Regions from separate parts of the Rhizobium sp. BE258 genome, predicted to be linked through region 1. Evidence: riboswitches for the same ligand, from Rfam matches in the RefSeq annotation. Region 1 holds a riboswitch; each other region holds the start of a gene.
What was found. A riboswitch is a leader RNA that binds a small molecule or an ion and turns the genes downstream of it on or off. The one in region 1 is predicted to bind thiamine pyrophosphate.
Positions count from the first base shown of each region.

Region 2: linked by a shared signal. The riboswitch ahead of J2X43_RS03410 (ABC transporter permease) and the one ahead of J2X43_RS12005 (YkoF family thiamine/hydroxymethylpyrimidine-binding protein) in region 1 are both predicted to bind thiamine pyrophosphate.
Region 3: linked by a shared signal. The riboswitch ahead of thiM (hydroxyethylthiazole kinase) and the one ahead of J2X43_RS12005 (YkoF family thiamine/hydroxymethylpyrimidine-binding protein) in region 1 are both predicted to bind thiamine pyrophosphate.
Region 4: linked by a shared signal. The riboswitch ahead of thiB (thiamine ABC transporter substrate binding subunit) and the one ahead of J2X43_RS12005 (YkoF family thiamine/hydroxymethylpyrimidine-binding protein) in region 1 are both predicted to bind thiamine pyrophosphate.

Region 1 covers NZ_JAVDWL010000003.1:303,453-310,568, reverse strand. Annotated here, with positions in the region: gene glpK (glycerol kinase GlpK) at 206-1,699, opposite strand; TPP riboswitch at 1,840-1,950, shown strand; gene J2X43_RS12005 (YkoF family thiamine/hydroxymethylpyrimidine-binding protein) at 1,942-2,550, shown strand; gene J2X43_RS12000 (ABC transporter permease) at 2,578-3,366, shown strand; gene J2X43_RS11995 (ABC transporter ATP-binding protein) at 3,363-4,127, shown strand; gene J2X43_RS11990 (ABC transporter substrate-binding protein) at 4,124-5,140, shown strand; gene J2X43_RS11985 (3-hydroxybutyrate dehydrogenase) at 5,218-5,994, shown strand; gene xdhA (xanthine dehydrogenase small subunit) at 6,024-7,116, shown strand, end outside.
Region 2 covers NZ_JAVDWL010000001.1:731,582-738,697, reverse strand. Annotated here, with positions in the region: gene J2X43_RS03440 (gamma-glutamyltransferase) at 1-422, shown strand, start outside; gene J2X43_RS03435 (amidohydrolase family protein) at 425-1,663, shown strand; gene minE (cell division topological specificity factor MinE) at 1,660-1,917, opposite strand; gene minD (septum site-determining protein MinD) at 1,914-2,729, opposite strand; gene minC (septum site-determining protein MinC) at 2,761-3,507, opposite strand; gene J2X43_RS03415 (ABC transporter substrate-binding protein) at 3,639-4,577, opposite strand; gene J2X43_RS03410 (ABC transporter permease) at 4,611-5,351, opposite strand; TPP riboswitch at 5,464-5,566, opposite strand; gene J2X43_RS03405 (outer membrane protein) at 5,708-6,340, shown strand; gene J2X43_RS03400 (hypothetical protein) at 6,521-6,766, shown strand; gene J2X43_RS03395 (sugar ABC transporter substrate-binding protein) at 6,841-7,116, opposite strand, start outside.
Region 3 covers NZ_JAVDWL010000001.1:967,049-974,164, reverse strand. Annotated here, with positions in the region: gene J2X43_RS04550 (carbohydrate ABC transporter permease) at 1-588, shown strand, start outside; gene J2X43_RS04545 (ROK family transcriptional regulator) at 628-1,866, shown strand; gene J2X43_RS04540 (sugar phosphate isomerase/epimerase) at 1,901-2,755, shown strand; gene J2X43_RS04535 (sn-glycerol-3-phosphate ABC transporter ATP-binding protein UgpC) at 2,778-3,839, shown strand; TPP riboswitch at 3,881-3,977, shown strand; gene thiM (hydroxyethylthiazole kinase) at 4,031-4,834, shown strand; gene thiE (thiamine phosphate synthase) at 4,831-5,466, shown strand; gene thiD (bifunctional hydroxymethylpyrimidine kinase/phosphomethylpyrimidine kinase) at 5,463-6,275, shown strand; gene J2X43_RS04515 (YdeI family protein) at 6,307-6,915, opposite strand; gene J2X43_RS04510 (carbohydrate ABC transporter permease) at 6,982-7,116, opposite strand, start outside.
Region 4 covers NZ_JAVDWL010000005.1:287,947-295,062, reverse strand. Annotated here, with positions in the region: gene J2X43_RS19725 (M48 family metalloprotease) at 1-804, opposite strand, end outside; gene J2X43_RS19720 (ATP-binding cassette domain-containing protein) at 1,057-1,767, opposite strand; gene thiP (thiamine/thiamine pyrophosphate ABC transporter permease ThiP) at 1,754-3,391, opposite strand; gene thiB (thiamine ABC transporter substrate binding subunit) at 3,391-4,413, opposite strand; TPP riboswitch at 4,463-4,577, opposite strand; gene J2X43_RS19705 (MDR family MFS transporter) at 4,632-6,167, opposite strand; gene J2X43_RS19700 (MarR family winged helix-turn-helix transcriptional regulator) at 6,283-6,810, shown strand; gene J2X43_RS19695 (thiamine diphosphokinase) at 6,853-7,116, shown strand, end outside.

The sequences.
Region 1 (7,116 bases):
CCTGTTTGAAGTTCGCAGAGAGCGGCACGCCCCCTCCGTCATCCTCGGCCTTGTGCCGAGGATCTAACGAACTCCTACGTCAGCCGTTGCAGATGCTCGGGACAAGCCCGAGCATGACGGCGGTGGGTAGGACTGAGGCTCGCACGTGAAGACTGCGAATGGGATGAAGCGCTCGTCCCACCGCCACCCCACCCGGCGCACCGCCCTAAGCGTCGCTCAGCGTCCGCTTCACCGCATTCCGCCAGCCCTTGAGCTTGGCGGCTCGCGTCTTCTCATCCATGTCAGGCTCGAAGCGCTTGTTGCGTTTCCACTTGGCGGAGAAGGTCTTGCGATCCGGCCAGACACCCGCCCGGCTGCCGGCCAGCCACGCAGCCCCCAGCGCGGTGGTCTCCAGGATCACCGGCCGGTCGACGGGCGCATCGAGCAGATCGGACAGCCGCTGCATCGTCCAATCGGAGGCGACCATGCCGCCATCGACGCGCAGCACGGTATCGTCGGTGCCGTTCTTCCAGTCCTTCTGCATCGCATCGAGAAGATCCCGCGTCTGGTAGCAAACGGCTTCGAGTGCGGCGCGGGCAAGCTCCGACGGGCCGCTGTTGCGCGTCAGGCCGAAGATCGCGCCACGCGCCTTCGGATCCCAGTGCGGCGCCCCGAGGCCGGTGAAGGCAGGCACCAGATAGACCTCCTGCGAGGGATCGGCACCCTCGGCCAGCTTGCCAGTCTCCCCGGCAGAATCGATGATGCCCAGCCCGTCGCGCAACCACTGCACCGCAGCTCCGGCAATGAAGATCGACCCCTCGAGCGCATAGGTCGTCTCGCCATCCAGCCGGTAGGCGATGGTGGTCAGAAGCCGGTTCTTCGAGCGCACCATGTCGGAGCCGGTATTCAGCAGCGCGAAGCAGCCGGTGCCATAGGTGGATTTCATCATGCCGGGCTCGAAGCAGGCCTGGCCGATCGTCGCCGCCTGCTGGTCGCCGGCAACGCCTAGGATCGGGATTTCGGCGCCGAACAGCGACTTCTCGGTGATGCCGAAATCGGCGGAGCAGTCCTTGACCTCCGGCAGCATGGCGGCCGGTACCCGCAGGATCTCCAGCAGGTCCTTGTCCCAGCTATTGTCGGCGATGTTGTACATCAGCGTCCGCGAGGCGTTGGTCGCATCGGTGACGAAGCTCTTGCCGCCGGTCAGCCGCCAGATCAGGAAGGTATCGATTGTCCCGGAGCAGAGTTCGCCCTTGGCGGCCCGGGCACGCGCGCCCTTCACATTGGCCAGCATCCAGGACAGCTTGGTGCCGGAGAAATACGGATCGAGGATCAGCCCGGTCTTCTTGGTGAAGAGCTTTTCGAGATCCTGGCGTTTCAGGTTCTCGCAATAGCTGGCGGTGCGGCGGTCCTGCCAGACGATGGCGTTCTGGATCGGCTTGCCTGTTGCACGCTCCCAGACGACGACGGTTTCGCGCTGGTTGGTGATCCCGAGTGCGGCAATGTCAGTGGCCTTCACCCTGGCTTCGCGCAGCGCCATGTGGATGGTCGAAACCACCGAATCCCAGATCTCCTCCGGATCGTGTTCCACCCATCCCGAGCGCGGATAGATCTGCGTGAACTCCTTCTGGCCGACGCCTGCAATCTTCATCTCGCCATCGAAAACGATCGCCCGCGTCGATGTCGTGCCCTGATCGATCGCCAGAACATACCCGCTCATGCCTGCCCCTCCCTCTAAGCTCAGCGGCTTTCAGATAGATCATTTAAGACGTAGAAACGAAAGAGAAAAGAAAGCCGATCGCAATTTTGCCTCGTCGTAAATCGGCCGCTTTACAAGCCAGCCGACGCATGCTTAAAGGGCACCAACGACAGGGGTGCTCCGTATAGCCGGGGCTGAGATGCGGCCGCATGGCCTCAAACTCTTGAGCTGATCTGGATAATACCAGCGGAGCGAGGCGAGCGATGTTTTCTGGCGCACAAATTTCCCTTTACCCGATGACCGACCGTTTCGTCGATGTCATCCTCTCGGCCCTTCCGGCCCTCGCCCCTTATCGCGACAAGCTCAGAATCGAGACCGACGACATCTCGACGCTGATCGTCGGCACGCCCGATGTCGTCTTCGCGGCGATGCGCGATCTCTATGTCAGCGGCTCGGCGGATGGCATCCATGCGGTGCTGCGCGCCACTATCTCCCGCGGCTGCCCCGGCGAGCCTGACGATCCGATGTGCCATACCGAGGCCCTTTCGGGTCCGGTCCTGCCGCTTGCCGAGCGCAAGGCGTCAGCTCTGGAAGCAGTAGCCTCCTCGCCGGTCACCGGCCGTACCGCCGCCGCGCAGTTCTCGCTCTATGTCATGGGCACCGGCGATCACATGGAAGAGATCTACGGCTGCATCGACTTCCTGAAGAATTCGGGCGTTTTCGACCGCTCGAAGAATTTCTGCACCCGCGTCAAAGGCGATGCCGGTGCGGTCTTTGCGACCATTCACGAAGCCTTCGTCCGCTTCGGTCCGCCGAATGGCCATGTGACCATCGACCTTACCGTCTCCGCCAACAGCCCATCCGCCGTCTGATCGCTGCCTCACGTCAGGAGACTGCCGATGCCGCGATTCATCCGATTGCCGGAACTTGCCATGCGTTCTGCGCCCGCCGTGCTGTCGGTCAGCGCGCTGCTGGCCATCTGGGAAGCCTATGTTGACCTTGCCGGTGTGCCGCCGACGACGCTGCCTGCGCCATCGCGCGTCATCACCCAGGCATTCGTCGAACGCGTAGCGCTGCTGAACAACAGCTGGCCGACGCTGCAGGCGACGATCTCCGGTTTCGGCCTCTCGCTGGCGATCGCGTTCCTGTTCTCGGTCGCCATCGACTTTGCGCCGCGCCTGTGCGCCGCCCTGATGCCGGTCTTCGTCATCAGCCAGACATTGCCGCTGGTCGCCATCGCGCCGCTGATCGTGCTCTGGTTCGGCTTCGGGCTGCTGCCGAAAATCCTGCTCGTCGCCCTCGTCACCTTCTTTCCGATGCTGGTGGCCCTTGCCCTCGGCTATGCGGCAGCCGAACCGGAGATCGAGGAGCTGCTGGCCTCGATGGGCGCCTCACGCTGGAAGCGCTTCATCGTAGCGCGGCTGCCGGCGTCCCTGCCCTACTTCTTCGCCGGACTGCGCATCTCGATCACCTACGCGGTCGTCGGCGCGATCTTTGCCGAATATGCAGGCGCCGCCCGCGGGCTCGGCGTCTATATCCTCAACGCCAAGAACAATTTCCGCGCCGATCTGGTGCTTGCCGCCGTGCTCGTCAGTTCGCTGCTGACACTCATCCTGTTTTCGCTGGCCGTGCTGGTCGAATGGCTCTCCATGCCCTGGCACCGCACCAGCCGGGACGACCGTCGATGAGCGATCAGCCTCTTCTCGATATCCGGGATCTCAGCTGCCGTCTCGGCACCGTCGCCGTGCTCGATGGCATTTCACTGCAGCTTCACGCGGGCGAATTCGTCTCGATCCTCGGCCCGTCGGGCGCCGGAAAATCCACGCTCTTCCGGATTCTGACCGGAAGCGTCGCCAAAACAGGCGGCAGTATCCGCATGAACGGCAATGCGCTGGACTCAGAAACCCGCCCCTTCGCCTTCATGCCGCAGCGCGATGCGCTGATGCCGTGGCGGCGGCTGCTCGCCAACGCGGCGCTCGGCCTGGAGATGGCGGGGATGTCGAGACGAGACGCGAGCGCCGAAATCACGCCGCTGCTGGCCGAATTCGGCCTGGAGGGCTTCGAACGCAGCTGGCCGCATGAACTCTCCGGCGGCATGCGCCAGCGTGTCGCCCTGCTGCGCACCGTCGTCCAGCAGCGGCCGATCCTGCTGCTCGACGAACCCTTCGGCGCGCTGGATGCACTGACCCGATTGAAGATGCAGCGCTTTCTCGAAGCGCTCTGCCTGCGCCGGGGGCTGTCGGTGATCCTGATCACCCATGATGTGCGCGAGGCCGTGCTGCTCTCCGACCGAATCTACCTCTTCTCGCCCCGCCCCGCCCGCATCGTCCTGGAAACGGCGGTCAGGCTGCCCCGTCCGCGCACCGAACCCGGCAGCCAGCAGACGGACGTCATCGCAATCGAAAACCGTATCCTCGCAACGCTCTTCGAAGGAGAAGATCAGCCATGACCCTTCCGTCCATCACCCGCCGCACCGCCCTTGCCGGCATCCTGTCGCTGGCCGCCGCACCGCTCACCGTTCGCGCCGCCAATCCCAAGGTTTCGGTCGCCCTCGACTGGACGCCGAACACCAATCACGTCGGCCTCTACGTGGCCCGTGACAGGAATTTCTACCGCGACGCCGGTCTCGATGTCGAAATTCTCCCCTACACGGACACCTCGGCCGCGACCCTCGTTGCCAGCCGTGTCGCCGATTTCGGCGTGCTCGGCTCGATCGGCTTGATGACGCAGCGCGCCGCCGGCGCCGATCTCATCGGCACCTTCGCGATCGTTCAGAAGGAAACCGGCCGCGTCGTCTTCAAGGCCGATCGCAGCGACATCCAGACGCCGAAGGACCTGGACGGGAAGACCTATGGCGGCTTCGGCAGCGCCTGGGAAAACGCCCTGCTCGGCTCGATGATCAAGAACGCCGGCGGTAAGGGCGAGTTCGAGACCGTGACACTCGGAACCTCGGCCTACCAGGCGCTCGATAACGGCGCCGTCGATTTCACCCTCGAAGTCTACACCTGGGAGGGCGTTCAGGCCGAGCTGGAGAACAAGGCCCAGCGCGCCTTTGTCTATGCCGATTACGGCGTGCCCGACGAACACACGGCCATTCTGGGCAGCAGCAACGCCTACCTTGCCGAAAAGCCGGACCTTGCCCGCGCCTTCATGCAGGCAACGCGGAAGGGATATGAATTCGCGGCCGATCATCCGGACGAAGCCGCCGCCATCCTGATTGCCGGTTCCGACGGCGCGCTGATGAACGGCGAACTGGTGCGCGCCTCGCTGAAGGCTCTCGTTGACGGCGCCTATCTGCGCACGGCACCCGGCAAGGCTGGGGATATGGAACCGGCCAAAATGAACGCGATCAGCAACTATCTCTTCGATGCCGGTATCCTGAAGGATGCCAATGGCGCACCGCTTGCCAAGCGCCCGGATTTCTCGGCGGCTTTCACCAACGGTCTGCTCGCCGGAAGCTGATAGCGGCAACGCGGCGATTGTCAGCCACCGCTCTTTGCGCATAACCTTGGTCCATTGCGGACCAAGGAGAAGCGTTCATGAAGAGAACCGTCGTCGTCACCGGCTCCACCAGCGGCATCGGCCTGGCGATCGCCACCGCCTTTGCCGGCAAGGGCGACAACGTCGTCATCAACGGCTTCGGAAGACCCGAAGAAATCAAGGCGATCACCGAGCGGCTTGAATCACTTTCGGAGGGACGCACCCTCTACCATCCGGCCGACATGACCAAGCCCGCCGAGATCGCCGACCTGATCGAAACGGCGGCAAAGACCTTCGGCACCGTCGATGTGCTGGTCAACAATGCCGGTATCCAGCATGTCGAGAAGATCGAGGATTTCCCCATCGACAAGTGGGATCAGATCATCGCCATCAACCTGTCGAGTTCCTTCCACACGATGCGCGCAGCCATTCCGCACATGAAGGCGAAGAAGCACGGCCGCATCATCAACATCGCCTCGGCCCACGGCCTCGTCGCCTCGCCGTTCAAATCCGCGTACGTGGCGGCGAAACATGGTATATTAGGATTAACGAAGACGGCCGCCCTGGAGCTTGCTGAGTCGGGCGTCACGGTGAATGCCATCTGCCCCGGCTACGTGCTGACGCCGCTGGTCGAAAAGCAGATCCCGGATACGGCAAAGGCCCGCGGCATGACCGAGGAGCAGGTGAAGACCGAAGTGATCCTCAAGGCCCAGCCGACGCATGAATTCGTCAAGGCAGAGGAAATCGGCGCGCTGGCGCTCTACCTCGCCAGCGACGACGCCCGGCAGGTCACCGGCACCCACATCTCGATTGACGGGGGCTGGACTGCGGCATAACCATTAGAAAAACAAGAATAAGGAACATCATGAGCGACAGCATCCGCTTCATCCTCAATGGCGAGGACATCGCACTCAAAGATGTCCGCCCGACCGAGACTCTGCTCGATTTTCTGCGGTTGAAGCGCCGGTTGACCGGCACGAAGGAAGGATGCGCGGAAGGCGATTGCGGCGCCTGCACGGTGCTGGTTGGCCGTCTCGTCGATGGCAAACTCGCCTATGAATCAGTCAATGCCTGCATCCGCTTCATGGGTTCGCTGAACGGCACCCATGTCGTCACCGTCGAGCATCTGGCGGCCAAGGATGGCACACTGCATCCGGTGCAGCAGGCGATGGTCGATTACCACGGCTCGCAATGCGGCTTCTGCACGCCGGGCTTCATCATGTCGCTCTATGGCCTCTGGCTCTCCAACGACAAGCCCGGCCGCCCGCAGATCGAAAAGGCGCTGCAGGGCAATCTCTGTCGATGCACGGGCTATGAACCGATCGTCAAGGCGGCCGAAGCCATCGCCAGGGCGCGCCCGAGCACGCTGTTCGACCCGCTCGAAAAGACCCGTTCCGATATCGTCGCCCGCCTCTGGGCGATGCAGCCGCGCGAGACCATCACCGTCACCTCCGATGACGGCAGGCTGTTGATTCCCGGTTCCGTCGAGGCGCTCTCCCGTATTCTGGCGGAAGAAAAATCCGCCACCATCGTCTCCGGCTCGACCGATGTCGGGCTCTGGGTGACGAAGCAGATGCGAGCGCTGAATCCCGTCGTCTTCATCAATCACCTGAGCGAATTGCAGACGATCAAGGTCACCGACGGCGGCGTCACCTTCGGGGCAGGCGTCACCTATACCAAGGCCTTCGAAGTGCTAGCGAAGAAGGTGCCGGCGCTTGCCGCCCTGATCAACCGCATCGGCGGCGAGCAGGTTCGCAACATGGGGACCATCGGCGGCAACATCGCCAACGGCTCGCCGATCGGCGACAGCCCGCCGCCTTTGATTGCGCTCGGCGCCACGCTGAAACTGCGCTCCGCCGCCGGCACTCGCATGCTCCGGCTCGAGGATTATTTCATCGCCTATGGCAAGCAGGACCGCAAACCGGGCGAATTCGTTGAAAGCGTCTTTGTGCCCTACC
Region 2 (7,116 bases), on a different contig from region 1:
CGGCAAGCCCGAACCATGTGAGACCCGGCAAGCGGCCATTCTATACGCTGAACCCCGGCATGGCGTTGAAAAATGGGCGCCCGCATCTGCTTTATGGCACGCAAGGCGCCGACGGCCAGCCGCAGACGTTGGCGCTGCTGCTTTCGCTGCTCATCGACCACGGGCTCGACCCGCTGGCTGCCCTGTCGCAGCCGCGCTTCCTGCTCGGGCGAACCTTCTCGGACACCAGGGACAGTCTGAAGATCGAAGCCAATGCCGGCGCTTCGGTGCTGGAAGGCTTGGGGGCGTTCGGCCATCAGGTCAGCAGCATCGATGCCTTCAGCCAGCTCGGCGGCCAGGCCGGGATCATCTGCATCGGTGATGACAAGGCGATCACCGGCGCCCACGATCCGCGCAGCGATGGCGGGGCGATCGGTCTCTGATGATGAGCACGCCGGTTTTCGATCTGCTGATCCGCGATGCGCGCCTCGAGCCTTTCGATGGGCCTGTCGATATCGGCATCGCCGGAGAGCGCATCGCGGCGATCGGTGCGAACCTCGTCTGCGAGGCCATCGAGACGACGGATGCTCAGGGCGCCTTTGCCAGCCGTGGTTTTACCGACAGCCACGTTCATCTCGACAAGGCCTGCATCCTCGATCGTTGCAGCATATGCGAGGGAACGCTGGCCGAGGCCATCAGTGAGACGGCGAAAGCCAAGGCCGATTTCACCGAGCAGGACGTCTATGCCCGCGCGGCGCGCGTCGTCGAAAAAGCGATCGTCAACGGCACAATGCGCATGCGCACCTTCGTCGAGATCGATCCGCGCGCCGGCATGCGCTCCTTCGAGGCGATCAAGCAGATCCGCCAAGACTATGCCTTCGCGATCGATATCGAGATCTGCGCCTTCGCACAGGACGGACTGACAAACGAGCCGCAGACGTTTGAAATGCTCGACGCGGCGCTCGCGGATGGAGCCAACCTCGTCGGCGGAGCGCCCTATATCGATCTCGATCCGCGGGGCCAGATCCGGATGATCTTCGATCTGGCGGAGAAGCATGGCACCGCCATCGATTTCCATCTCGATTTCGATCTTTCGCCGGAGAAGACCAATCTGCCTGCGGTCATCGAGGAGACGGTGCGCCGCCGCCATCAGGACCGCGTCTCGCTCGGCCACATGACCAGCCTCTCCGCGATGGCGCCGGACGAAGTTCAGTCGCTCGCACGTCAGTTGAAAGCGGCGGGCATCGCCGTCACGACACTGCCCTCCACTGATCTGTTCCTGAATGGCCGCGATCATGACCGGCTGGTGCCGCGCGGCGTGGCACCAGCCCATCTGCTGGCATTCGAAGGGGTGCTGACCTCGATCGCCAGCAACAATATCCTCAATCCCTTCACGCCGTATGGCGATGCATCGCTGCTGAGAATGGCCAATCTCTATGCCAATGTCGCGCAGCTTTCGCGGCGCAGCGACATGCAACTGGCCTTCGAGATGATCAGCACCTCGGCAGCGCGGATCATGGGCAGGGATGAGCAGCCGATCGAGGTCGGCTCGCCTGCCGATATCATCCTGATCGATTGCATAGACCGGGAACAGGCGATCCGCGAAAACGCCCGCGTCATCTTTGGATGCAAACGCGGGCGCAGGACTTTCGAGGCACCAAGGCCGAGCATCTTGCGGGCTTAAGCCGCCTGCGCTGCCTTCGCCGGAATTTCGACGTCGATCTCCAGCACCGAGACATGCTCGCCGCGGTCGATTTTCACCTGCAGCCGGTCGCCGTCGATTTCCACGTGCCTGGCGATCACGGCGAGGATTTCCTCCCGCAGGATCGAGACCAGGTCGGCCCCGGGCGTGATGCGCTCATGGGCGAGCAGAAGCTGCAGCCGCTCGCGGGCAACAGGCGCGGACTTTTTCTTCTGGAAGAAGTTGAACACGTTCATGCTGCCCTCCGTCCGAAAATCTTGCCGAACAGGCCGCGCTTCTCGCCAGGTACCGTAACCGGCACCACTTCGCCTGCCAGGCGGCGGGCAGCCTCGAAGTAGGCCTTGGCCGGCGCCGTGTTCTGATCGGCGAGCGTCACCGGTGCACCGATATTGGACGCGCGCAGGACGTCCATGCTCTCCGGAATGATGCCGAGCAGCGGAATCGAGAGGATTTCCAGCACGTCATCGACCTTCAGCATGTCGCCACGCTCGGCGCGCGTCACGTCGTAGCGGGTGAGCAGCAAGTGCTTTTCGATCCGCTCGCCGTTTTCGGCCTTGGCCGTTTTGGAGTCGAGCAGGCCGATGATGCGGTCGGAGTCGCGAACCGAGGAGACCTCGGGGTTGGTGACGACGACGGCGATATCGGCATGGCGCATGGCGAGCGTCGCGCCGCGTTCGATGCCGGCCGGGCTGTCGCAGATGATCCAGTCGAAATTGCGCTTCAGATCGTTGATGACCTGCTCGACGCCCTCGGCGGTCAGGCAATCCTTGTCGCGCGTCTGCGAGGCCGGCAGCAGGAACAGCGTTTCCAGCCGCTTGTCGCGGATCAGCGCCTGCGAGAGCTTGGCATCGCCCTGGATGACGTTGACCAGATCGTAGACGACCCGGCGTTCGGCACCCATGACGAGATCGAGATTGCGCAGGCCGACGTCGAAATCGACGACGACGACCTTTTCGTTGCGCTGCGCCAGAGCGGCGCCGAGTGCGGCCGTAGAGGTCGTCTTGCCAACGCCACCCTTGCCCGAGGTAACAACTATGACTTTACCCATATCCCCTCTCCTGTCCTAAACCATTCGTCCGTTAAATCAGCCGCGATGCGAGGATCGCGTCGTTTTCGAGCCAGAGCTGCGCAGGCTGGCCGCGCAGTTCGGCAGGCAGATCGTCTGCCGTCTTGTAGATGCCGTCGATCGCCAGCAATTCTGCTTCCAGCTTGCGGCAGAAAATCCGGGCCGACGAGTTGCCGACCGAACCTGCCAGCGCCCGGCCGCGAAGCGCGCCGTAGATGTGGATGGAGCCGCCGGCGATAATCTCGGCGCCCGAAGCGACCGATCCGATGATCGTCACGTCGCCTTCCGGGAAGATGATCGACTGGCCCGAGCGCACCGGCTCGTGCAGAACCATCGACGACAATGTGGCGCGCGTTACCTGAACGGGCGCAGTGGCCTGCACCTGCGTCTCAGCCTTCGGCGCCGGCTCCTTCGCCTGCGGCACGTCGGCGACATCGACATCCGGTGCCGGGCGGCCGCCGCTCATGCCCGGCGGCATGGTAGCGTCGAGCTGCGATGGCCGCGCGCCTTCGATGCCCATGATCCGGACGCCGCGTTCGCCAAGCGAAGCGATCATCGACTTCAGCTGAGCCCGGTCCGCCTGGAGGTCGGCGACATCGAGGACAACCGGCCTTCCCAGGAAAAAGCCTGCCGAACGCTTGGCCAGATCGTCGAGCCGGACCAGCCATTCATCGAAGGGCAGATCGGGCGTCAAAACGACCGCCAGGAACGAACGGCCTTTGATACGGATGGAGCGCGCGTCGGTTAACACATTAGCAATCTTGGTTAATTTTTGATTGCTTCGGTGTACCTGCTTCGTGGTTAACAAATAGTTAACGCGTGGCCCCGGCCACAACGTTCAGTTAACGGCCGGGGACATTTGCACGGCGCCGTGGCAGGGCCGCCACAGGGCTATTTTACCTCGACGGCAAGGTCCGCAACATCGGGCGCGGTCTTCACCAGACCCATCTCCTGCATGAAGGTCCCGAACCGCTGGTAGCGGCCGGTATCGAGCGCCGCAGGACGCTTGGCGAAGCGCGGCAGCGTGTCGAAGAATGCTGTGCGGTTCAGCTCGTCGTCGAGATTGGGGTAGGCCTTGACGAACAGCTGCCAGGCTTCCTTGGGGTGGTTGGTGATGAAGATCGAGGCCTGTTCGACGGCCGCGAGGAAACGTGGCAGCCGCGGATCGGCGATCGAATCGCGATGGGTGACGAAGATCAGCTCGTCATAGGGCGGCACGCCGTTTTCTTCTGGAAAGAACGCCTTGCCCTCATGTCCTTCGAGCTTCATCTGCGTCAGCTCGAAATTGCGGAAGCCGCCGACATTGGCATCGACCTTGCCTGCGATCAGCGATGGCGACAGGGCGAAATTGACGTTGACCAGCTCTACGTCTTCTTTCGTGAGACCGGCGTTTTCCAGCATCCGCTTCAGCATCGCGTCTTCAAAGCCGGTGACGGAAAAGCCGACCTTCTTGCCCTTCAGATCGGCAAGACTCTTGATCGGTCCATCGGCAAGCACGGTGACGGTGTTGAGCGGCGTCTCGACCAGCGTGCCGACCCGCACCAGCGGCAGTCCGGCTTCGTGGTCGAGGTAGAGGTTGGGCTGGTAATGGATGCCGATATCAGCCTGCTTGGCGGAAATCAGCCGCGGCACCGCCGAGGGATCGGCAGGCGGGATGAGCTCGACATCCAGCCCTTGCGCGGCAAACAGGCCCTTCTGCCCGGCGATGACCAGCGGTGCGTGGTCGGGGTTGACGAACCATTCCAGCATCACTGTCAGCTTGTGGTTGGCAAGCGACGGCGAAGCGAGCGCCACAAGGGCAAGGAAGGTGGCGGATATCAGACGCAGCATGTTTGCTCCATGAATGTGCAGTTTGAAAATCGTTCAGCGCGTGGTTGCCCACGGCGTCCAGCCGGAGGTGAGCCTGTCGACCACCACCCGGCAGATCAGCGTCATCGCCGCCAGCACCGCCATGGCGGCAAAGACCATGTCGGTCTGCATGCGCGCATTGGCCTGGACCATGACGAAGCCGAGGCCTGCCGACGCGCCGACCCATTCGCCGATCACGGCGCCGAGCGGCGCCAGCGGCGCAGCGATCCTCAGACCTGAAACGAGTGCCGGAACGGCAAGCGGCATCCGGATGCGGACCAGCGTCTGCCAGTGGCTGGCATTTGTCAGCGATACGGCATCGAGGATATCGCGCTCGGTCCTGCGCAGCCCGTCGGCAAAAGCCGAAGCGACGGGAAAAAAGATGATGATCGTTGCCATGGCGACCTTGGAAGCCATGCCGAAGCCGAGCCAAATGACCAGGATCGGCGCCAGCACAAAGACCGGGAAGGCCTGCAGGATCAGCACCAGCGGCCAGACCAGCGCCCCGGCGGCCGGAAAGGCCGACAGCACGAAGGCCGCCGCCGCACCTGAGATTGCTCCGCAGACGTATCCCAGCACGATCTCAAGCGCCGTCGTCAGGCTCTGCTCCAGCAGGAACAGCGGCTGCCGCACAAAGACCGAAGCGACCGACAGCGGTGAAGGCAGGATGAAATGCGCCGGCGCAAACAGCCAGATGACCACCTGCCAGATCGCAAGCAGCAAAACTGCACCATAGAGAGCGTTGAGAGGGCGCATCGTTCAGGTGTCAGTGGAAACTGAGGGGCGTGAGCGCAGCAGAACAGACATTGCGAAGCGATCTCCAGACGGCAATGGAGATCCAGGCAAAGCGAAGACGAAGGGAGATACCGGCGGCATCTTGTTCCGTTCCTACGCCGGCATGACCCGGATCAGGTTCAAGGGTCCGGCTCAGCGCCATCTCAGCATCGTCAGATGCTCCCCTCGGAATGGGCGGGAAACTGTCGCGTTTTCAAAGGACTGTCAATGGTGGATCCGCCGCCTGCGCAGCGCCCAGGCATTTGTGATCGAAAGGGCTAGAGACTTTTGGCCCAGGGCTACCTATCTAAGTGTCATGCAATTTAGGGAGACCGAATATGAAATTCGCTATTCTCACCGTTCTTGCTGCTTCGCTGGCGGGAATATCAGCCCAGGCCGCGGACCTGACACCACCGCCTGCGCCGGTTGAACCGGAGGCAATAACGCCGGTTTTCACCTGGTCGGGCCCTTATATCGGTGCCGAGGGTGGCTATAGCTGGACGACGTTCGATCCTGACGGTGCATCCAATGTCGACGCCAACGGCGGGATCCTGGGCGGCTTTGCCGGCTACAACTACCAGTTCGACAATAACTGGGTGATCGGCGTCGAAGGCGATGTCCTCCATAACTGGAACGAAGAGGACACGGCCTTTGGCTCCGTCGAGACGACATGGCAGGGCTCGGTCCGCGCCCGCGTCGGCTATGCCTTCGACAACGCCCTGCTCTACGGAACCGCCGGCTGGGCGATCGCACGGGCAGAAGGTCATCCGACCGGGGCTTCAGATGTTTCCGACACGCTGAACGGCTGGACGATCGGCGCAGGTATCGACTACGCCTTCACCCAGAACATCTTTGCCCGCGGCGAGTATCGCTATACCGACTACGGCAGCGGCAACTTCGGCGGTGCGGCGGGCGGTGATTTCGATCTGAACCAGAACACGATCATGATCGGCGTCGGCGTCAAGTTCTGAGGAGACGGAATGAAATGCGCGATCGCGGACGGCACGCCTTCACACGGCGTGACGCGAAGCTAGCCGTTTTCCAAAAGTCCGCTCTAGGTGTTCCAACATCCCCGTGGAAAACCGGAACACCGTGTTGCACTAAATTAGGACTTCGACAAAAGTCATTCCTCATGATGAGGAATGCTCACAATGCTGTCGGGTCTCGGGACAATCACCATTACGGACGAGAATTACAGCGAGCACGTGGCCTTCGAACTCGGTGAGCGTGACGGCCTGCTGTTTGGCGGCGAAGAGATCCTGCGGCGGGCACAGCGCGCCAAGAAGGTGTTTCTCTTCCTGCTGACATCGCGGCGCGAGTTGCGCATCCGCATTGCCAATGTCGAGCATTCCTGCGCCAATTTCGTCGTCATCAGCGAACCGCTTCCTGCCACCTGAGAGCGCGTGAAAAGGCCACGAGCGGGTCAGCGCTGCGTGGCCTTCATGACGCGGCCCGTGAGGCGAGCCGCGCCTCAGTTCAGATGTTCGAAGTCCGCCATGTTCTTCTCCGTCACCAGTTGGAACGGGATCCAGACCTCGCGGTCGATCTTTTCGCCCTTGATCGCCTTCAAAGCCGCATCGATCGAACCCTTGCCCTGACCCTTGGCATCCTGGAAGACCGTGACCTTCAGGTCGCCCGCCTTCATCGCCTGCAGGGCTTCCGGCGTGGCGTCGATACCGGCGACGATGATCTTCTCCGTGGATGCGCCGCCATTCTTCAATGCGGCGATGGCGCCGAGCGCCATCTC
Region 3 (7,116 bases), on a different contig from region 1:
GGCGTTCTCATCGTGGCGCTGCCTGCAGCCTATGCCTTCTCGCGCTTCCACTTTCGCGGCAAGGGCCTGTCGATGATGGGGTTGCTGCTCTTCCAGATGATCTCGCCGCTTGTGATCATGGTGCCGCTCTATCGCTACATGAACAAGCTAGGCCTGCTCGACACGCATTTTGCCGTCGTCATGGTCTATATCGCGCTCGGGGTGCCGCTGGCGACCTGGCTGTTGAAGAGCACAGTCGATAGCATCCCGCGCAGTCTTGACGAGGCCGCGATGATCGATGGCTGCAATCGCTTCTCGGTGTTCTGGCGTATCGTCCTGCCGCTCTCGGCGCCGGGCATCGCCTCGGTCTTTATTATCACCGTCATTGCCGGATGGTCGCAATTCCTCGTGCCTTTTCTGCTGCTGACCCAAAACAATCTGATGCCGATCGGCGTCGGTATCTTTAACTTCCGCGGCATGCAGACCGACTCGTCGATCCAGCTGCTTGCCGCCGCCTGCCTGATCTCCGTCGTACCGGCGATCGTGGCCTTCCTGTCGCTCCAGAGACTGATTCTCGGCGCGATGACCAGCGGCGCAGTCAAGGGATGAGACCGGTCTGATGCCGATGGAAGATGAAGGATCGCGACCATGAACCAGACCGCGGGCGTCAAGCTCTCCCCCGATCTATCGGGGGCAAATGTCGAAGATGCAGGCGAGCATAACCGCGCCGTCGTGCTGCGCTGCATCCACCGGCAGGCCCCGATTTCGCGGGCGGAGATTGCAAGACAGACCGGCTTCACCAAGCCGGCCATCGCCCGCATCGTCGACCGGCTGCTGGACGAGGGCCTGATCATCGAGGCTCGGCGCCGCCACGGTTTGCGCGGACAGCCCGCCATCGAGCTCGAGATCAATCCGGACGCGTTCTTCGCCATCGGCATCAATATCGACCGCGATCACCTGACCATCCTTGCCGTCGACGCGGTCGGCAATGTGCGTGCCCGCGTGCATCACGAAAAGCGCTACATTCTGCCTGCCGAATTCATGCAGCTGTCGGCCGACGCGATATCACATTTTCAGCGCAGCCGCCTGATCGACGACGCTCATCTGGCCGGTATCGGTCTCGCCATGCCGGACTGGCTGGGCGAAATATCCTTTCCAGGCAAGCCGGCCGACTATTCCGAATGGCTGGAATTCGACGTGCGCACCGCGATCGAAGGCCTGACGCAGCACCCCGTCTTCATCGAGAACGAAACCAATGCCGCGGCACTGGCCGAACTCGACTATGGGCTCGGCGCCGAAAGCCGCAGCTTCCTCTACATCGCCATAAATGCCTGCCCCGGCGGCGGACTGGTGCTGGATGGCAATGGCCACCGCGGCGCCATGGGCCTTAGCGGCGAAATCGGCTGGCTGCCGATTGCCGACGGTAAGGACGAGCGGGCGCAGAAGGTGCGGCTGCTCGGCGAGATCTTTTCCCTGTTCTGCCTTTACGAGTTCCTCGCGGAACACGGCATCAAGGTCAGCGTACCGCAGGATCTACTGACGCTCGATACGCGCGGAAAGCGGCTGGTCTCGCAATGGCTGCGGGAGATGAGCGCCCATTTGGCCGTCGCTGTCCGGCATATCGGCATGATCATCGATCCCGACGCCATCCTGGTCGGCGGGCGGCTGCCGATCCGCATGATCGACGAGCTGCTGCGCTATGTACATGAGCATCTCGATGCCGCCGACGCCGCTTTGCCGTCGCTTCACCGCGCCTCGCTTGGCGACGATGCTTCGGCGATCGGTGCTGCGGCCATGCCAATGGCGGCAGCGCTGATGCTAGCGTCGTCAGATGAGGTTCAACGCACGCGTTCACCCCTGAAATACATGGATCGCCTGAACAACTAGAACAGCCGCCGCGGCGGCGCCTGGGAGGATTTTGATGAAGATCGGTTTCTATACGTCGACGTTCAACGACCGGCCGCTGGAAGAAGTGGTCGATTTCGCGGCCTCCGCCGGTTTCGATGCCATCGAGATCGATGTCGGCGGGCATATCAAGACGCCCGACAAGGTCCGCTCTGCCGTGGCACTCGCTCGCGAGCGCAATCTCTACGTCTCCTCCATCACCTATTTCGGCAACCAGCTCGACGCCGACAATGCCAAGCGCAAGGATCTGCGCTCGCGCACCTCGGAATTCGCCCAGGCGATCGGCGAGGCTGGTGTGCCGATCTTTGTGATCTTCCCGGGACGCAACGATGAAGCCAGCGACGAGGCCAATTATGACGACTTCGCCGCCTACACCAACGGCCTGATTGCCGAGACGGCATCGAGCGGCCTGATCTTCGCGATCGAAAACTGGCCAGGGCCGAAGGACAATTTCGTCGGCACGACGCCGAGGGGCTACGACGAGCTGTTCAAGCGCATTCCAGACCGCCGCTTCGGGCTGGAATTCGACCCCTCGCACTTCCTGCGCATCGGCGTCGATCCCTATAAGGCGCTCGAGGACGTCAAGGACCGCATTGCCATCCTCCATGCCAAGGACACCGCGATCGATCCCGCCGTACAGCAGGCCGTCGGCTATCACGGCAAGGGCTGGTGGCAATACAAGCTGCCCGGCCTCGGCCTTCTTGACTGGACGAAATTCCTGCGCCAGGCCGTGAGCTACGGTTTCGACGGCACGATCTCGATCGAGCATGAGGATGCCGCCTACGGCTGGCCGGGCAAGGACCTGGAGGCCCGCAAGGAGGGCGAGCGCGTCGGCCTCGGCTTTCTCAGAAACACCTTGAACACGCTCTGATCGCGGCCTGGGGAGGACGACAATGGCTCATGTTTCCGTGAATAATGCCCGCAAGGACTATGGCGCGTTCAAGGCCATCAAGGGCGTATCGGTCGATATCCGCGACGGCGAGTTCGTGGTTCTCGTCGGACCGTCCGGCTGCGGAAAATCGACGCTGCTCAGGATGATCGCCGGCCTCGAGGGCATTACCGGCGGTGAGATCCAGATCGGCAAGCACATCGTCAACGAGCTGGCACCGAAGGACCGGGACATCGCCATGGTGTTCCAGAACTATGCGCTCTATCCGCATATGACGGTTGCCAAGAACATGAGCTTCTCGCTGCGGCTGAAGCGTATGCCGCGAGAGGAGATAGACAAGCGCGTCGGCAATGCCGCCAAGATTCTCGGCCTCGAAAGCCTGCTCGAACGCTATCCGAAACAGCTCTCCGGCGGCCAGCGCCAGCGTGTTGCCATGGGCCGGGCAATCGTGCGCGACCCGGCCGTCTTCCTCTTCGACGAACCGCTCTCCAATCTCGATGCCAAGCTGCGCGTCCAGATGCGCTCGGAGATCAAGGAACTGCACCAGCGGCTGCAGACGACGACGATCTACGTCACCCACGACCAGATCGAGGCCATGACCATGGCCGACAAGATCGTCGTCATGAAGGACGGCCGCATCGAGCAGTCCGGTTCTCCGCTCGATCTCTACGACCGGCCCAACAACCTGTTCGTCGCGGGCTTCATCGGCTCGCCCGCCATGAACTTCATCAAGGGCAGCATGACGGATGTGGGTTTCCGCACCGAAGACGGCATCATCCTCCCAAGCGACCGCCGTCCGGGCGATGCCGTAACCTACGGCATCCGCCCCGAACATCTCCGGCTCGACCCCGGTGGCATCGAGATCACCACTGTCGTCGTTGAGCCGACGGGATCGGAAACCCTCGTCATCGCCAGACTCGGTACGCAGACCATCAGCTGCGTCTTCCGCGAGCGGATCAGAGCAGCGCCCGGCGATGTCCTGAAGGTTGCGCCCATTCATGATGCCGTTCATCTCTTCGATGAAGGCGAGCAGCGTATCGTCAGCGGCGAGGCCCGGCTGAACTGATAGGGCGTGACAAGCCGCCGATAATTTGCGATGACGAAGGCGTTGAGAGACAGGGGCGTTCGCCGGAAGGCGGGCTGAGAGGTACCCTTTGAACCTGAACCAGATAATGCTGGCGGAGGGAGTCGCTCGAGGCCCTTCGCTTTCGTTCGTCCGGCCTCCGGCGTCTTGCCCCGCCCCACAAGGGACGCAAGATGACGACTTCGAGATCACCCGGACAATTGCTGACCGCGCTGCGCGCCGCGCCGCCGCTCGTTCACTGCATCACCAACTATGTCGCGATGAACATCGCCGCCAATGTCGTGTTGGCCGCGGGCGCCTCGCCCGCCATGGTGCATGCCGAAGAGGAAGCCGGTGAATTCGCGGCGATATCCGGGGCATTGACGATCAATATCGGCACGCTGTCGCCCGCCTGGGTGAGCGGCATGAAACAGGCGGCGAAGGCCGCTGCCCGCAACGGCAAGCCCTGGGTGCTGGATCCGGTCGCCCATTACGCGACGGGCTACCGCCGGGAGAGCGTTGCGGCGCTGCTCGATCTCAATCCGGCAATCATCCGCGGTAATGCTTCCGAGATCATCGCGCTTGCCGGCAGCGAAAGCCGCGGCCAGGGCGTCGACAGCCGCGATCCCGTCGAGCAGGCGGAAGGTGCCGCCCGCAGCATTGCCGCCCAGTATGGTGCTGCCGTTGCGGTCACCGGTCCGATCGATTTCGTCACCGATGGCGCGCGTGCTGTCAGGATCGCCGGCGGCTCGGCCCTCATGCCGCAGATCACCGCGCTCGGCTGCTCGCTGACCTGCCTGACCGGCGCCTTTGCCGCGATTGCGCCCGAGGAGACTTTCGATGCGACAGTCGCAGCGCTGGCAATGTTTGCCGTCGCCGGCGAACAGGCAGCGCTGGAAGCGAAAGGCCCCGGCTCCTTCTCCTGGCGTTTCCTTGATGCGCTCGCGGCACTCGACGGTCCGGGCCTCGACCAGGCGGCAAGGATCAGCCCGGCGTGAAGACCTTCGATCTTTCCCTCTATCTCGTCCTCGATCCGCATCTCTGTGCCGGATACGGGCTTGTCGAAACCGCGCGTGCCGCCGTTGCCGGCGGGGCGACCATCGTGCAACTGCGCGACAAGACGGCGGACACCCGGCAAATGATCGAAACCGGCCGGGCTTTGCAGCATGTGCTCACGGGCAGCAACGCGCTGCTCATCGTCAACGACGATGTCGAGGCGGCGATCGCGCTCGGTGCCGACGGATTGCATATCGGCCAAGATGATCTCGGCGCGATTGAAGCTCGCCGGAAGATCGGGCCGGACATGATCCTCGGCCTGTCGGTCGAGACGGCGGCGCTTGCCGCCGCGGTGGATCCCGCCATCGTCGATTATGCCGGAATCGGCCCGGTCTTTGCCACCGCGACGAAGCCTGACCATAAGCAACCGATCGGCCTGACAGGTCTGGCCGATCTCGTTCGTGCCTGCCCGGTTCGCTCCGTAGCGATCGGCGGGCTGAAGGCCGAGCATGTCGGCCCGGTGCTTGCCACCGGCGCCGAGGGCCTTGCGGTCGTCTCGGCGATCTGCGGCCAGCCCGATCCGCAGGCGGCGACCGCAGCCATCGCAGCCAGCATCAGAAAGGCACGCTCATGATCCGTAACGTCCTCTCGATTGCCGGGTCCGACCCCTCGGGCGGCGCCGGCATCCAGACCGATCTCAAGGCTTTCTCGGCGCGTGGCACCTATGGCATGGCCGTGCTGACGGCGCTGACCGCACAGAACACGACGGGCGTTTCTGCCGTGCAGACGGTCTCTCCGGCGTTTGTCGCTGAGCAAATCCGCATGGTTTTCGCCGATGTGCGCGTCGATGCCGTCAAGATCGGCATGATCGCCAATGCCGCGATTGCCGAGGCGGTCGCCGATGCCCTGCAGCCGCATCGCGGTATTCCCATCGTGCTCGATCCCGTCATGATCGCCAAGGGCGGCGCCACCCTCCTCGACATTGCTGCGATCGGCGCGCTAACCACGCGTCTCCTGCCGCTCGCAACGATGCTGACCCCGAACTTGCCGGAGGCGGCAGCGCTGCTCGGTGAAGGCCATGCCGAAAGCCGCGAGCAGATGCAGGATCAGGCGCGCAAGCTGCTGACGCTCGGCCCTGGAATGGTTCTCCTCAAGGGCGGCCATCTCGGCGGCAACGACAGTCCCGATGTGCTGGCGAGCGCCGATCACATCACCTGGTTCGAGGCACCGCGGGTTCCGACGAAGAACACCCATGGTACCGGATGCACTCTTTCCAGCGCTCTTGCCGCAGAGCTCGCCAAGGGCAAATCGCCGGAAGCCGCCGTTGCCATCGCCAAGCGATACCTCGCCGATGCGGTGGCGGCGGCAGGTCAACTCGGCGTCGGCTCAGGTCACGGCCCCGTCCATCACTTTCACGCCTTGTGGAACGAGCCGGACCTGTGAGACACCGGGACCGGCGAAAAAGCCGCCGGTCTCAACCCTTCTGCTTTTTTCCCTGCGGATAGATCGTCTCGCCCTTTTTGAGCATGGCGACGAAGCTCTCGATATTCCGCCTCCGGCCGGCTTCGGTCTTGATCTTGTGCATGCGGAATGCCAGCGCGAAACGGTTCTGCTCGCTGAGCTTTGCCAGCATGTCCCTCGCCTCCGGCTCGGCATCGATCGCCGCCTGCAGATCGTCGGGGATCTTCATGTTCTTGCCGCTGCCATAGGCACGGTCCCAGCGGCCGTCGGCCTTGGCGGCCTCGACCTCGCGCAGACCGTGACCGGTCATCCGGCCTTCACTGATCAGTCGTGCGACATTGTCGACGTTGATCTGGCTCCATGTTCCGTTCTTCGTGCGCCGGGTGTAGCGCTGCAAATAGCTCTTCTCATCGAGGCTCTTGCGCACCGCATCGATCCAGCCCCAGCAGAGCACGGCATCGATCGCCTCGACGGGCGTGATCGATGGCAGGCCCGAGGCCACCTTGAAGATGCGGATCCAGACCTCGTTTTCTTTATCGTGATACTTCGAAAGCCAGTCGTAGAATTCCCCGGCATTGCTGAATTCATGCACCTTGTCCGGATCGACGACGATCGGAGCCATTCGCTTTATCCCCCGTGAAGCCTGCGCCCGGCCATGGTAGCGGCCACGGCGCAAACTTCAACTCGCTCAGGACTTGACCGCTCCGGCCGTCAGACCGGCAATGATGTGTTTCTGGGCAAGGAAGAAGACGATGATGGTCGGCATGATCGTCAACGTGATGAAGGCCAGCACCAGCTGCCATTCGGTGCCGAATTCGCCGCG
Region 4 (7,116 bases), on a different contig from region 1:
CAGGAAGTCGAGGCTCTGGTCGGCGTCGGGATCGGCCGACATGAAGCGGCTGTAAGCGGCCATGCTGTCAAGGAAGCGTGCCGCCGAGTAGGGATCGTAGCCTGCCTCGCCCAGCATGCGCACGCCGATCACGTCGGCCTGCAGTTCCTGCTGGCGGGAGAAGGCGGCGAGACGCAGTTTGCCGCGGGCGAGCGCCTGCTTGCCGGCGATATCGCTCGACAGGACTTCGGCGACCACGCGGCTGGCTATGACTTCGGCCTCTTCGCGCTTCTGGCGCTCGATGCCGTGGTTTGCGGTCACGTGGCCCATCTCATGCGATAGCACGGCAGCGACTTCCGAAGCGTCGTTGGCGAGCGCCAGCAGGCCGCGAGTCACATAGAGATAGCCGCCCGGCAGCGCAAAGGCGTTGATCGCCGGCGAATTCAGAATGGTAATGCGATAGGACTGGCTCGGATTTTCGGAAACCGCCGTCAGGGCGCCGGCGATGCGGGCGACAAGCCGCTCGGTCTTGGCATCCTTGTATTCGCCGCCGTAGCTCGCAACGATGCGCGGATGCTCGCGCGCACCCATGGCAGCGCGCGGGTCGTTCTTCTGGACCTCATCGACGATCTGCGGATTGGACGAGGGGGAAACCGTCGGCTGGTAGGACTGTTCGATGATCGACTGACAGCCGTTGAGAGCCATGGCAGCAGCCGTCAAAAGCAGCGCATGCCGTCCCCGTTGACGCAAAGCGGATAGCACGTTCCTGGAAGGCGCGGGTCTCGTCCACGTCGTCATGCTGTCCAGTCTGGCTCTCCGAGTCATCTTGCTTTTCGGCCGGCTCGCCAAATGTTCGATCCGGCCACTTCCAACGGGGTTCAACAGGCGTCCATCCCGCTTCTCGCATTGCACAACGGGGGAACAGACGTCATTGCTGTAGCTGATTTCCGCATCGGTTGCATAGCGAGACTCTGCGTAATTATGGCGCCGTTGTAATTTAGCAAGCTTAGCGTGGTTAAGGAGTTCTTTCGCTCCGATGAAATTGTGGCGAAAGTGCCATCGCGGCGTGGATATTCGTCAGCCCTGCAGAAATTGCCGCAATGCGGGGGTGCTCTGATCAGCCAGATACTCGCTCAACGGTGCAGCGAGCGCAATCGCGCCATGGTCGATGAAAACGCCATATTGTGCAATGCGGCGAACCTCATCCGGGTCGTGCGAAACGATGATGACCGTGGCCCCGGTCTCGCGCTGCATTGCCGTCAGAAGCTCAGCCATGCCGTTGCGCAGGCTAGGGTCGAGGGCGGCGAAGGGTTCGTCGAGAAGCAGGATTGGACGCTTGCGAACGAGGGCGCGGGCAAAGGCGGCGCGCTGCCTTTCGCCGCCGGAAAGCGTTGCAGGAAGCCTTTTTTCGAAGCCCGTCAGGCCGACCTGCGCCAGCGCGGCCGAGATGCGGCTGCGATCCGTCGGCGCGAGCTTCAGGGCCGGATTAATGCCCAGCCCGACATTGGTGAAGATATCGAGATGAGCGAAGAGATTGTTGTCCTGAAAGACAAGCGAGACGGGCCGCTCGGCCGGGTGACTGCCGGTAACATCATGTCCGGCGAGCAGAACGCGGCCGCTCTCCGGCGTCTCGAAGCCTGCCAGCAGATTGAGTAAGGTCGATTTGCCGGCGCCCGATGGGCCTGTCACGGCAATGATCTGGCCGCGGGGCAGCGTGCAATCGAAATGGAAGGCGTGGCTGCCGAGCGTCAGGCGGACGTTCTGCATGGTGATATCAGCGGCCGTCATCGGCACCATGTCCTCGCATCTGGCCGGATGCTCCGGCGATCGTCAGCAATAGGCAAATGACGCCGAGGATCAGCGCAAGGCCGTCGGCATCGTTGGTTCTGTAGCTTCCCATGCGGCTGTAGACCAGCCATGGAAGTGTGACAAAACCATCGGATCCGAACAGGGCGACAGCGCCAAGATCGCCGAGCGACAGCGCCATGGCGAAAGACAGGGCGGTCAGCAACGGCTTGCGCAGCCCCGGCCAGTCGACAAGCCGCAGCCGCGCCGCGCCGGTTATCCCGAGACTTGCCGAGAGGCGCGCGGTGCGGCGCTGATGGACGAGATAGGCCGGTTCAAGCACGCGCATGACGAAGGGCAGGGCCATCAGCATGTTGATCAGAACGACGAGGACGGGCGCAAAAACAGAGGCGTCGCCGAATGGCCTGAGCGCCATGAACCAGCCGGTCGCAAGCACCACGGGCGGCACCAACAGCACCATTGACGAGGCTCCGCCCATCGCTGCGTAGAGGGCGCGGCTGCCGCGTGTGAAACGCTTGTCCCCGCTGATGGTCTGGCGGGCGCGGATCAGGGCTGCTGATACGACAAGGGCCAATGTGGCGGCGGAAAGGGATATGCCGAAGCTCATCGCTGCGGCTTGCCAGAAGACCGGCTCGCCGACCAGCTTCGGGAGGTCGGCTCTCAGGCCGGCTACCAACACGGAAAGCAATGGCGAAAGCAGAAAAGCCGTAGCGAGGACGAGGAGCAGGCCATCCGACAGTTTTGCCATCGCCATTCTGCCATCGAAACGCATGGAGTGGCGTCCGGCGGTCAGCCCTTCGTCACGGCTGGCGGGGAGAAACGACATGGCGCCGAGGATGAGGCCGGCCAGGGCAATCTGCAGCAAGGACAGAGCTACCGCTCGGCCCGGGTCGAAATCAAAACGCAGCGACTGGTAGATCGCCACCTCGATCGTCGTTGCCGCCGGTCCGCCGCCAAGCGTCAGCACCAGCGTGAAGCTGGTGGCGCAGAGCATGAAGATCAGCCCTGAAATGCCAGGGATCAGGCCGCGGATCGCCGGCCATTCGATGAAACGGAAGACGGCGCGCGGGCGCATGCCGAGATTGCTTGCCATCAGCCAGTATTCGGCGGGCAGGCGCTCCAGTCCTGCAAGCATCAGCCGGCAAGCGAGCGGCAGATTGAAGAAGATGTGGGCGAGGAGGATGCCGGTCAGTCCGTAGATGCTGACGGGTTCGGACAGGCCGAGCTTGAGCAAAGCGGTATTGAGCAGGCCCTGCCGTCCCCAAATGCCAATGAGCCCGAGCGCGCCGATCAGAACGGGCAATCCCATCGGCACGGCCATCAGCCGGATGATCCAGATGCGGCCGGGAAAGTTCGGCTGGCGGGCAAGCGCCCGCGCGACGGGGAGCGCCAGGAGAACTGAGAGCAGCGTGGAGAGAACCGCTTGCAGCAGCGTGAAGCGCAGGACGCGGAGAATGTAGGGATCCGAGATGATCCCGGCGAACGCATCACTGCCGCCGGAAGCAGTCAGCGAGACGGCGGCGATGCCGATGAAAAGCAGGATGGCGGCGAGGCCGATTGCCCCGCCCGCCAGCGCATTTCTCCGTTCCGCAGCCGTCTGCAGCATCAGTTCATGCTCATGGCCGTCAGCCACTCATCGATCCAGGACTTGCGGTTTTTGGCGACATCATCCGGGCTCATCAGGAAGGTCTTGGACGGATTGACCAGCTTGCCGAAGGCATCCGGCAGCGGCGTGGAGGTGGCCGCAACAGGCATCATCCAATTGTTGGTCGGGATCGTGTCCTGGAAACCCGGCGTCACCATGAACTTCAGGAAGTCGCGGGCGAGTTCTTTATCCGGCGCGTTCTTGAGAAGGCCGGCGACTTCGATCTGGATGTAGTGACCTTCGGAGAAGGCGGCGGCCTGATAGCGGTCGGTGTTCTCGGCGACCATGTGATAGGCTGGTGAGGTCGTGTAGGACAATACCATCGGCGCCTCGCCCTTGGTGAACAAGCCATAGGCTTCAGACCAGCCGGGCGTCACCGTCAGGATGCGGCTCTTGAGCTTCGTCCATGCTTCGGGCGCCTTGTCGCCATAGACGGACTTCACCCAGAGCAGCAGGCCAAGGCCGGGCGTCGAGGTGCGCGGATCCTCGATGACGAGCTTTTGCGATGGGTCGCCGTCGATCAGTTCCTGCATGCTTTTCGGCGGGTTCTTGATGGTCTGCGTGTCGTAGATGATGGCGAAGTGGCCATAGTCATAGGGAACGAAGACATCGTCCTTGAAATCGCCCGGTACCTTGAGGTCGCTGGTATCGACGCCGCTTACGTCGAACAGGCCGGTGTCCTTGGCTTCGGTGATCAGGTTGGTATCGATGCCGAGAACGATGTCGGCCTTGGTCGAGGCGCCTTCGAGCTTCAGGCGTGAGAGAAGCGCCACGCCATCGGCGACGCTGACGAAATTGACCGTGCAGGCGCAGGTCTTCTCGAAGGCTTCCTTGACCTTGGGGCCCGGGCCCCATTCCGAGGTGAAGCTCTCGTAGGTGTAAATGGTCAGCGTCTTGTCGGCGGCCTGCGCCGGAGACAGAGTGACTGTTGCGGCAAGGAAAGCCGTGACGAATGATGCGATCAATGGTTTGCGGCCGGGCATGGCGCGCCTCCTCCTAAAAAAGTTGTTTCATGGGGAAAAGGGCGGTGCCTGGTGTCACGCGTCTAATCCCTCCGCCGGTGTTAGCCGGATCAGGTTCCGCGGGTTGGCTTGAAAGCCTCTCAGCCAGATATCCTTGCGGATACAGGGCACCCCGTTAGAGCGTTGGCAGATGTATAGTGATGCAGGCTTTATGACAAGGGCGCAGCGCGCCCTTGCCGCTACTCGGCGGCTTCGGCGGCTGCGGCCGTGTTCTTGGTCTCGCCGTGGCGCGGCAACTGGACCGGTTTCAGCGAAAGCGCTGCAATCAATCCAATCAGAGCAAAGGCGCAGGAGGTCATGAACATCGGCGTGAAGGCGCTGGCATAGGCATCGGCGACAGCCTGGCGGCTGGCTTCCGGGAGGGCTGCCATCATCTTCGGCGTCAGCTGCTCGATATCCGTAACGCCGGGGATGGAAACGCCGACCTTTGCCAGCTGTGAGCCGATGATGGCGCCGTAGATGGAGATGGCGATCGAGGCGCCGCCCATGCGCGACAGCGTGACGGAACCGGTGGCGGCGCCGACATCACGCGCCGGAGCGGCGTTCTGGACGCCGATGACGGGCACCTGCTGCGACAAGCCGATGCCGATGCCGTGCAGCATCATCAGCAGGCCGATGATCGGCAGCGGCGTACCAGCATGGACCTGGGTCAGGAGCGCGAAGGCCACCGCGCTGCAGGAGAGGCTGGCAATGGCGAAGGGCTTGTAGCGTCCGGTGCGCGAGATCATGCGCCCGGCAAAGAGCGAGCCGCAGACGAGGCCGCCGGTCAACATGACGAAGAGCAGGCCGGCATGCGAGGGCGACAGGCCCGTGGTCGTCTGCAGGAACAGCGCGAAGTAATTGGCCATGCCGATAGCGATGCCGCCGCCGGTGATCGACATGATCAGGAGAAGCGGGAAGGTAGGGTTGCGGAACAGCGATAGCGGCACGATCGGTTCGGCGGCGCGGCGCTCGACGAAGACCCAGGCGATGGCGCAAAGCGCGCCGATACCGATGATCCCAAGGCTCTGCGGCGCCAGGATCGAGCCGAACAGCTCGCTGCCATCGGCCATCAGCACGATGCTCGTCGTCGTCATCGCCAGCAGTAGGGCGCCGGCATAATCGATCTTCGGGCGGCGGTGCGGCTTGCGATAGGGCAGCATCAGCGCGAGGCCGATCAAGACAACGAAACCGATCGGCACGTTGACGAGGAAGATCGAGCGCCAGCCGAAGAGATCGCTCATCATGCCGCCGAGAACGGGGCCGATGGCGCTCGAGGCCATCAGCACCAGGCTGGAATAGCTCTGGTAGCGGGCTCGTTCGCGCGGCTCGAAGAGATCGGCATTGACGGCGAAGATCGATACCATGATGCCGCCGCCGCCCAGGCCCTGGAGCACGCGGGCGGCGATCAGCGTGTTCATCGAGACGGCGAGACCACAAACGGCGGAGCCGACGGTGAAGATCGCGATTGCGGTCATCATCACGTATTTGCGGCCAAAGAGGTCACCGAGCTTGCCATAGACGGGCATCACGGCGCTCAGCGACAGCAGATAGGCGGAGCCGATCCAGCCGAAGCGTTCGAGGTGGCCGAATTCGCCGACGATGGTCGGCAGCGCCGTCGAGACGATCTGATTGTCCAGCGTTGCCATGAACATCGCGGTCATCAGAAACAGGAAGAGAATAAGCCTGCGGCGGGGATCCGTCACGAGCGGCTGGGAGGCAAGCTGCATATCCATGAAGACAGTTCCAATCTTGATCGCCAATTTATGTGACAAAAGCATATAAATGTCAATGACACCAGAATGACGCGGGCATATTTCCTTCGCGCAAGCCTTCTGTTATGCTCGGCGCATGAACGAGAAACCCGCCCGCATTCACGAGCTTGATCCGCTGTCACTGGAGAACGAAAGCGTTTCCAGCATCGGCCAGAGCATGACACGCATGAAGTTGATGACTGGGCGCCGGCTGATTGGGCGTCTGGCAATCCAGAGCGTGGCGCCGGATCTCGAGCTCTCGCATCTCGATGTTCTTGACGCCGTGCGCCGTGCGCAGCCGGCCGATGAAGTGACTGTCGGGATGATCGCCGAGATGCTGCGGATCGATCCCTCTCGCGCCAGCCGCGTGGTTGCCGATATGGTCAGCCGCAACATTCTGCGCCGCGAAGCATCGCAAGCCGATGCGCGGCGCATCGTCGTCGTGATGACGCCGATCGGCCAGCGGCTGCTGTCGGAGATCCGGGCGCAGAAGCTGTCGTTGATCACAGAAATCCTCGACGGCTGGAGCAACACGGACGTCGATGCCTTCGCCGCGCTCTATGAGCGCTTTATCGACGGCTATGAAAAAGCCTTCGAACGGCGCGATAAGGGCACGCCCGGTTAAGCCCCGCCCCTTTCCCTCGACCCCTCCTTTGCGCTATGGGCAATGCCCATGACCCAGACGACCTTCACGATCCTGCTCGGCGGCGAGCTGACGCCGACAGAGCGGCTGCGCAGTGCGATTGCCGGCAGCCGGTTCATCGCGGCCGATGGCGGCATGCGGCATGCGGCAGAGCTCGGTGTCGTGCCAGAGCTCTGGGTGGGTGATTTCGATTCCACCGCACCGGATCTCGAAGGCGCGTTTCCGGGTGTGCCGAAGCAGCCATACCCGGCAGCCAAGGCCTCGACGGATGGCGAGATCGCTGTTTCC